2 regions of the Pseudomonas sp. BN515 genome follow, and region 1 is predicted to be linked to the other one. Evidence: predicted binding sites of a transcription regulator. Region 1 holds the regulator's gene; the other holds the start of a gene.
The links. The regulator FliA, encoded in region 1, starts transcription of late flagellar genes. The targets are predictions, from matches to a motif close to CTAAAGTTTNNNNNNNNNNNGCCGNTAA.

Region 1 (4,161 bases):
TTTTCGCCACCGGCAGCGGGAATGGCCGGCACGGCGGGAGCTGCGGGCGCAATTGGAGCGCTGGCGGTCGCTTCCACGGCACCGTTGAACTTGCCCTTGCCGTGCAACTGGTCGAGCAGGTCTTCGAACTCGTCATCGGAGATATCGTCACCCGCACCGGCAGTGGCCAGCGCCGAGGCGGACGCGTGGGCGGCGACAACGGCTTCCGGCTCAGCGGCACCGACGAACTTGCCTTTGCCGTGCAGCTGGTCGAGCAGCGCTTCGAATTCGTCGTCGGTGATTTCATCAGTGGCGGCGGCGACCGGTTCGGCGGCCTTGCCAGCACTGTCACCCAGCGCATCGAGCAACTGCTCGAACTCGCTGTCGGTGATATCGGCGGTAGCTTCTACGGGAGCCGGTGCTTCGACGGGCGCAGCGGTCGCCGGAGCGGCAGCTACGGGGGCAGGCTCGGCACCGGCCGGCTCGGCCAGTCGCGACAGGGCTGCCAGCAGCTCCGGAGTGGCGGGCGTCGGTTCACTGCGCTCGCGCACTTCGCTGAACATCTCATTGACCGTGTCCAGGGCCTGCAGCACCACGTCCATCAGTTCAGCATCCACGCGGCGTTCGCCCTTGCGCAGGATGTCGAAGACGTTCTCGGCGATGTGGCAGCACTCCACCAGGGCATTGAGCTGGAGGAAGCCGGCACCACCTTTCACAGTGTGGAAACCACGGAAAATCGCGTTGAGCAGGTCCATGTCGTCCGGGCGGCTTTCCAGCTCGACCAGCTGCTCGGACAGTTGCTCCAAAATCTCGCCGGCCTCTACCAGGAAGTCCTGGAGGATTTCTTCATCGGCGTCGAAGCTCATATGAGCGCTCCCTAAAAGCCAAGGCTGGATAGCAGATCGTCGACGTCGTCCTGTCCGGACACCACGTCTTCACGTATATCGGCATGGATCTGCGGACCTTCACCCCTGGAAGGACTTTTTTGTTGTTCCAGCTCGGCGCGCAGTACGGCATGGTCGTGCTCGATGCCGGCATATCGATCGACCTGGCTGGCCATCATCACCAGCTTGACCAGGTTGCTTTCCACCTCGGTGACCAGTTGGGTCACGCGCTTGATGACCTGACCGGTGAGGTCCTGGTAGTCCTGGGCCAGCAGGATGTCATTCAGCTTGCTCGACAGGGCGTCGGTATCGCGTTGGCTGCGGGCAAGGAACTGCTCGATGCGGCGAGCCAGGTCGCGGAACCCGTCCGCGCCGATTTCCCGGCGCATGAAGCGGCCCCACTCCTCGCCCAGCTGCTGGGCTTCGTCGCTCAGGCCGTTGAGCAGCGGCGCGCTTTCCTCCACCAGGTCCATGGTGCGGTTGGCGGCCTTCTCGGTCATGTGCACCACGTAGGAAAGGCGGTCGGTCGCGTCGGCGATCTGCGACATTTCCTGGGCGTGGGGCAGATGCGGGTCGATCTGGAAGTTGACGATGGCGTTGTGCAGCTCACGGGTGAGCTTGCCGACTTCCTGGTAGAGGCCGCGATCACGGACGTGATTGAGTTCGTGGATGAGTTGCACGGCGTCTGTGAAGTTGCCTTTCTCGAGGCTTTCCACCAGTTCCCGCGCACGGTCTTTCAGGGTCGACTCGAAGTCTCCCAGCAGGTGTTCATTCTGGTCCATGGTGCCCTCGCGGCTGACATCAGCCGTTGACCCGCTCGAAGATCTTCTCGATTTTTTCTTTCAGCACCTGAGCGGTGAAAGGCTTGACCACATAGCCATTCACACCGGCCTGGGCCGCTTCGATGATCTGGTCACGCTTGGCTTCGGCAGTCACCATCAGGACCGGCAGGTGCTTCAGGCGCTCGTCGGCACGCACGGCGCGTAGCAGATCGATGCCGGTCATGCCGGGCATGTTCCAGTCGGTCACGAGGAAATCGAAGTTACCGCTGTGCAGCATCGGCAGGGCCGTGGTGCCGTCATCGGCTTCAGCGGTATTGGTGAAACCCAAGTCGCGCAAGAGGTTCTTGATGATGCGTCTCATCGTCGAGAAATCGTCAACGATGAGGATTTTCATGTTCTTGTCCAAGTCGACCTCCGTACAGTCTCAAACGCCCCTCTTGCCGGGTGCGCCGTTCAAATCTGAAAGCGGTGTGCCGTTCAGCGCGCGCGCCATTCGCTGAGCCGTGCGCGCAAACGTGCCGCGCACTGGCTATGCAACTGGCTGACACGCGATTCGCTGACCCCCAGCACTTCACCGATTTCCTTCAAGTTCAGTTCTTCGTCGTAATACAGCGCCAGCACCAGGCGCTCACGCTCCGGCAGGTTCGCGATGGCATCGGCCAGCGCAGCCTGGAAGCGTTCGTCTTCCAAATCATGGGAAGGTGAAAATTGGGTGACACCGGCGTCCTCGCGCAGACCGCCCTGCTCGCCTTCCTGCAACAGGTCATCGAAGCTGAACAGGCGGCTGCCCAAGGTGTCGCTCAGGATGCCGTAGTAGTCTTCGAGACTCAATCCAAGTTCGGCAGCAACTTCCTGATCTTTAGCGTCGCGTCCTGTTCTTGCCTCGATGGTGCGAATGGCGTCGCTCACCATGCGGGTATTGCGGTGCACCGAACGCGGTGCCCAGTCGCCCTTGCGGACCTCGTCGAGCATGGCTCCGCGAATGCGGATACCGGCGTAGGTTTCGAAGCTGGCGCCCTTGGTGCCGTCGTATTTCTTCGAGGCTTCGAGCAAGCCGATCATCCCGGACTGCATCAGGTCTTCCACCTGTACGCTGGCTGGCAGGCGCGCGAGCAGGTGATAGGCGATGCGCTTGACCAGGGGGGCATAGCGCTCGATCAACTGATGCTGCGAATCCCTTGCCTGAGCCTTGCCGTACATACGCAGTCCAGTGGCGGGTGTCATACAGGGCTTTCCGCAGAGGGCTGCTTGACCAGCCGCTCGACGAAGAACTCCAGGTGGCCCCGCGGATTGGCCGGCAGCGGCCAGCTGTCGACCTTCTGCGCGATGGCCTTGAAGGCCAGCGAGCACTTCGAGCGCGGGAAGGCTTCATAGACCGCGCGTTGCTTCTGCACGGCCTTGCGCACCGACTCGTCGTACGGAACGGCGCCTACGTACTGCAGGGCGACGTCGAGGAAACGGTCGGTGACCTTGGTCAGCTTGGCGAACAGGTTGCGCCCTTCCTGCGGGCTGTGGGCCATGTTGGCCAGCACGCGGAAGCGGCTCATGCCGTAGTCGCGGTTGAGCAGCTTGATCAGCGCGTAGGCGTCGGTGATGGAGGTCGGTTCGTCGCAGACCACCACAATCACTTCCTGCGCCGCACGGACGAAGCTGACCACCGAATCGCCGATACCGGCGGCGGTGTCGATCACCAGCACGTCGAGGTTGTCGCTGATTTCGCTGAATGCCTGGATCAGGCCGGCGTGCTGCATGGGCGAAAGCTGCACCATGCTCTGGGTGCCGGAGGCGGCCGGGACGATGCGGATGCCCCCCGGTCCCTGCAACAGCACGTCGCGCAGGTCGCATTCGCCATTGATCACATCAGCCAGTGTGCGCTTGGCGGTGAGGCCGAGCAGGACGTCGACGTTGGCCAGACCGAGGTCGGCGTCCAACAACATGACGCGGCGGCCGAGATCGGCCAGTGCCAGCGATAGGTTCACCGACACGTTGGTCTTGCCGACGCCACCCTTGCCGCCGGTCACCGCGATCACCTGTACGGGATGCATACTACCCATTTCAAATACCTTGCCTTAGGTCGACTGGGCCATTTGGCTGTCCAGCACCGCCCCTCTGGGCGGCTTACACATTCTTCAACCGGCGCGCCGCGCCGGATTCTGATAAAGCCCGGCGAACAGGTCGGCCATGGCTTCTTCACTCGGGTCTTCCGGAGCCTGAAGGCTGACCGCGCGGCTCACCAGCTGGTGGCTGCGGGGAACCTGCAGATCATCCGGAATTCGCGGGCCGTCGGCCAGATAGGCTACCGGGAGATGCTGGCCGATAGCCAGCCCCAAAACCTCGCCCAGGCTGGCCGCTTCGTCCGCCTTGGTAATGATGCAACCGACCAGGCCGCAACGCTTGTAGCTGTGATAGGCCGCCTTGAGCACCTGGCTCTGGCTGGTAGCCGCCATCACCAGGTAATTCTTCGCGTTTATCGCCCGGCTGGCCAGCGCTTCGAGCTGCATGGTCAGGGCCGGATC
Region 2 (4,161 bases), on a different contig from region 1:
CGGCTGAAGATGAAGCTGATGGGCAACATGCGGATCGACATCACCGATTCCTGCAGGTCGCGGGTGTTGTGTTCCAGCTGCGCCAGGGCCTGGTGGATGCGCTCGTGGACGCTCGGGTCCAACGCGTTGCCGAGCTGGCCGAGCATGGCCTGGGTGATGACCAGCTCGCCCACCAGGTTGATCAGGCTGTCGATCTTCTCGACGCTGACGCGGATGGAGCTGGATTCCGCCTCGGCGCTGGCCGGCTTGCTGGCGACCGGTGCTGGTGCGGGCACCGGTTTGGGCGGCTCGGCGGCCACCGGGGTGGGGGCGCCGGGGGCTTCATCGAAGAAGCCGAAGGCGGCTGAGTCGGATTGGGCGGGCATGCCGGGCGCATCGTCGAAGAAGCCGAAGTCTTCATCGGCGGCCGCTTCCGGTGAGCCCGGCGCTTCATCGAAGAAACCGAAGCCCGCATCTGCCTCCGCTGCTGGCGTGGAGCCCAGCAGCTCGCGCAGGCGGGCCACGGTCGCTTCCACCGGCACGCTCGGGTCTGGCGCCTGCCGGCGGTGGGCGTCCAGCAGGCGCATCAGCACGTCACGGGCTTGCAGGAAGAGGTCGACCATTTCCGCGCGCAGGGCCATCTGGCCGCTGCGGATGCGGTCGAGCAGGGTTTCCAGTTCGTGGGTCACGGCGGTCAGGTCATCGAAGCCGAACATGCCGGCCGAGCCCTTGATGGAGTGGGCGGCGCGGAAGATGCCGTTGAGTTCTTCCGCGTCAGGCTGCTGCAGGTCGAGACCGAGCAGCAGCAGTTCGAGGTTGGCCAGGTGTTCCTCGGTTTCCTCGAAGAACACCTGGAGGAACTGATTCATCCCGTCGCTCATGGGAAGCGCCTTGTGCTGGAGTCAGGGGAGGACCTTGCGGGTGACTTCCAGCAGCTTTGGCGGATCGAAGGGCTTGACCAGCCAGCCGGTGGCGCCGGCTGACTTGCCCTGCTGTTTCATGGCGTCGCTGGACTCGGTGGTCAGCATGAGGATGGGGGTGGCGCGATAGCCGGGCAGGCCGCGCAGGCTGCGGATCAGGCTGAGGCCGTCCATGTTGGGCATGTTCTGGTCAGTGAATACCAGGTTGTATGTCTTGCTCTGTGCCTTGCCGAGGCCGTCCTTGCCATCGACGGCCTCGTCCACGACGTAGCCGGCGGCCTTGAGGGTAAAGCTCAGCATCTGTCGGATGGATGCCGAATCGTCGACTATCAGGATCTGCTTGCTCATCAGTGCCGCTCTCCCTTGCCGTTCTTTCTTCTAGTTGGACGCTTCTTGCAACACTCTTCTTCTTTTGGCGGCTGGCCAGTGGCCATGGTTAGGTGTAGATGGGCGCCGGGGGAGCGTCCAGCTACTGGCGTCAGCCATTCGTCGCTTTGATGAGTGGCCGACGGTTGTCATCAATCGTTCAGAACAGCTCGATCTCACCCGCGCTCACGCTGCTCTGGCTGACCGGGTTGGAGATGGGTTTGCGCAGCTCGGCGGTTTCCTGGTCCACCTGTTGCGCCCAGTGCTCCGGCGCCACGGTGCGCAGGGCGCCAAGGCCGGCGGCGAATCCACCGAGCTTGGCGAAGTGTTTGCGCATCTGCCCGATCAACTGGCTGCTCATGTCCTGGAATTGCAGGGCAGTGATGGCCCGGTCGACGCCCGAGCCCACCTCCAGCGAAATCCGATCCAGTTCCTGGATCACCTTCAGCGTATGGCGGTTCATGCCTTCCAGGTCTTCCAGCATGTGGTGCAGCTGCTGCTTGGAATCCAGGGCGAAGCCCATGTCCTTGTCCGCCAGTTGGGAAATGGCCGACTCGGCGTCCCGGATTTCCCGGTAGACCACGTCCACGTGCTCGCGGATCTGCTCGGAGAAACCGGTGGAACGGGTGGACAGGGCGCGCACTTCATCGGCCACCACGGCAAAGCCCCGGCCGCTTTCCCCGGCGCGCGCCGCCTCGATGGCGGCATTCAGCGCCAGCAGGTTGGTCTGCTTGGCGATGGCGTCCATATCGTGGGTGGATTTCAGGATATCGGCGATTTTTTGCGTCACCCGGTCCATGCGCTTCACCAGGTCCTGGGAGGTCTGGCTGGTTTCCAGCGTGGCCTCGACGAACAGGCCCAGGGTGTTGCGGGTGGTGGCGATGAATTCCTGGAAGTTCATCCCTTCGTCGTCGCTTCCCTGGTTGCCGTAGCGCTCGATCAGGGAATGGGAATGGGCGCGCTGCTGGTCGATGCGCGCTGCAAGGCCCTGGAAGCTGTCGCTGAGGCGGCCGATGGCGTCCTGCAGCAACCCGTCCACCTGCCCGGCATGGGCCTGCAGGGTGCCGAGGTGTTCGTCCACCGCATGCTGCGCCCGCTGCCAGTCGGGAGCCTCCACCGTGGGCTGTGCATCGGCTGGCGTGCCACGGGGGCGCGCATCGAGCTGCAGCCAGACCAGCAGCAGACTGGCCAGCCAGCCTCCGCCGAGGACCAGCCACACCGGCAGGCCGACGGCGACCATGCCGGCGCACGCCAGCCAGGTCAGGGAATGCAGGGCCAGGCCCTTGATTGGGTTGGCAGGCGACGGATGCGGCATGGAGCACTCCCAGCAGGATGAATGACCGGACGGCGGCCCCAGGCTGAGTGAAAACGACGCTGTGACGTTTTCACTCAGCCTGTAAAAGGCCATCGGCAACGCTGCTTAAAGCTAGAGGCCGCTCGTCTGCTGTCAAATCGCTATCTATCGACTTGAGACGTCGATCATCCCGCCGTTTCCGCCTCCTCTTCCGGGGGGCTGAGATAGCGATGGGCGCCGCAGCGCAGGCAACGCTGGCAAATCATCGGCACGGCACCCACGTCGGTGCGAAAACCCTCGGTCCATTGGCAACCGAGCAGGAAACAACGAATACGCATGGCTCCTCCCCGGGGGCGTACCCCCTCGGTTCGATCCGGCAGTAGTGGTTGGAACTGCACTCGCCTTGTTCTTGTTGGAGGCATGGGTCGCCGCGAGGATCGTTCGACCGCCCTAGAACCGGCAACCTAATGCGGCGAACGGGGTGACCGTTGGTCGGGGCAGGGGAGGGGGAAGTAGGGTGCGCCGTGCGCACCGCGTCGAGTCGGGTGTGGGGCATTTGGCTGCCTCCGACTATCGATATGGAGAATTCACCGAGCCTCCTGAACCTTGATACCAGCGCCGCAGTCTTACCCCGGCCCTTTCCCTCACACTTATCCACACGCCCATTCATGCACCCGATCCGTCGATCCCTTCGCCTGCTTCCTTTGCTGCCCGTCGCCCTGACATCGCTGTTCGCCATCCCCGCCCATGCTGGCGATGAGCGACAGCTGCTGGCCGCCATCAATGACTATCGAACCCAAAGCCAGCGCTGCGAATGGAGCACGATGCGGGGCGCTCCGCCGCTGCTGCTGAAATCGAACCTGGCACTGCCGGTGGGGTATTCGGGAGAATTGCGGCGCGGCTTGCGCGATGCCGGCTACCAGGCGGCGGAGGTGCGCACCATCCGCCTGGCCGGGGCGCGGGATGCCAGGTCGGCCTTCGCCATGCTGCGCGACGACTACTGTGAGGACTTGCTCGACAGCCAGGTTTCCGATGTCGGCATCAGCCGCAGCGGCAACCAGTGGCGCCTTGTGCTGGCCCGACCCATGGCCAGTGCACAGCTGGGTGATTCCCGCTCGGCGGGGCAGGCCTTGCTGGCCCAGGTCAACGCCGCGCGGGCCAAGCCGCGCATGTGCGGCAGCAAACGCTTTGCCGCTGCCCGGCCGTTGAGCTGGAGTTCCGCCTTGGCCAATGCCGCCCAGCAGCACAGCCGCTCCATGGCCAACCGTGACTACTTCTCCCACCAGGGCCCGGACGGCGACTCGCCCTTCGACCGGGCGCGCGATGCGGGTTTTCGAGGACGACAGGTGGGTGAAAACATCGCCGCCGGCCAGGGCTCGCCCCGCGCGGCCATGGACAGCTGGCTGGCCAGCCCCGGCCATTGCGCCAACCTGATGAACCCGAAATTCACCCAGGTCGGCGCGGCCTACGCCTCACAGGTGCGCAGCGAAAACGGCATCTACTGGACCATGACGTTCGGCGCCCCCTGATCCGGGAGGCCGAAAGGGGCTCATTCCTCGCGCTTCGGTGACTTCAGGAGGTTGTCGCGCAGCCTGGCAACGG

Region 2: a site for FliA is predicted at 2,670-2,697, ahead of E8E91_RS05555 (methyl-accepting chemotaxis protein). Genes of this name have one in related genera too.

The regions. Positions count from the first base shown of each region.
Region 1 is NZ_SSOH01000024.1:40,351-44,511, forward strand. It holds gene E8E91_RS06275 (chemotaxis protein CheA) at 1-845, opposite strand, end outside; gene E8E91_RS06280 (protein phosphatase CheZ) at 857-1,645, opposite strand; gene E8E91_RS06285 (chemotaxis response regulator CheY) at 1,665-2,039, opposite strand; gene fliA (RNA polymerase sigma factor FliA) at 2,123-2,869, opposite strand; gene fleN (flagellar synthesis regulator FleN) at 2,866-3,699, opposite strand; gene flhF (flagellar biosynthesis protein FlhF) at 3,775-4,161, opposite strand, start outside.
Region 2 is NZ_SSOH01000021.1:35,205-39,365, reverse strand. It holds gene E8E91_RS05565 (chemotaxis protein CheW) at 1-860, opposite strand, end outside; gene E8E91_RS05560 (response regulator) at 882-1,247, opposite strand; gene E8E91_RS05555 (methyl-accepting chemotaxis protein) at 1,426-2,580, opposite strand; gene E8E91_RS05550 (PSPA7_2676 family Cys-rich small protein) at 2,745-2,897, opposite strand; gene E8E91_RS05545 (CAP domain-containing protein) at 3,228-4,088, shown strand; gene E8E91_RS05540 (MarR family transcriptional regulator) at 4,109-4,161, opposite strand, start outside.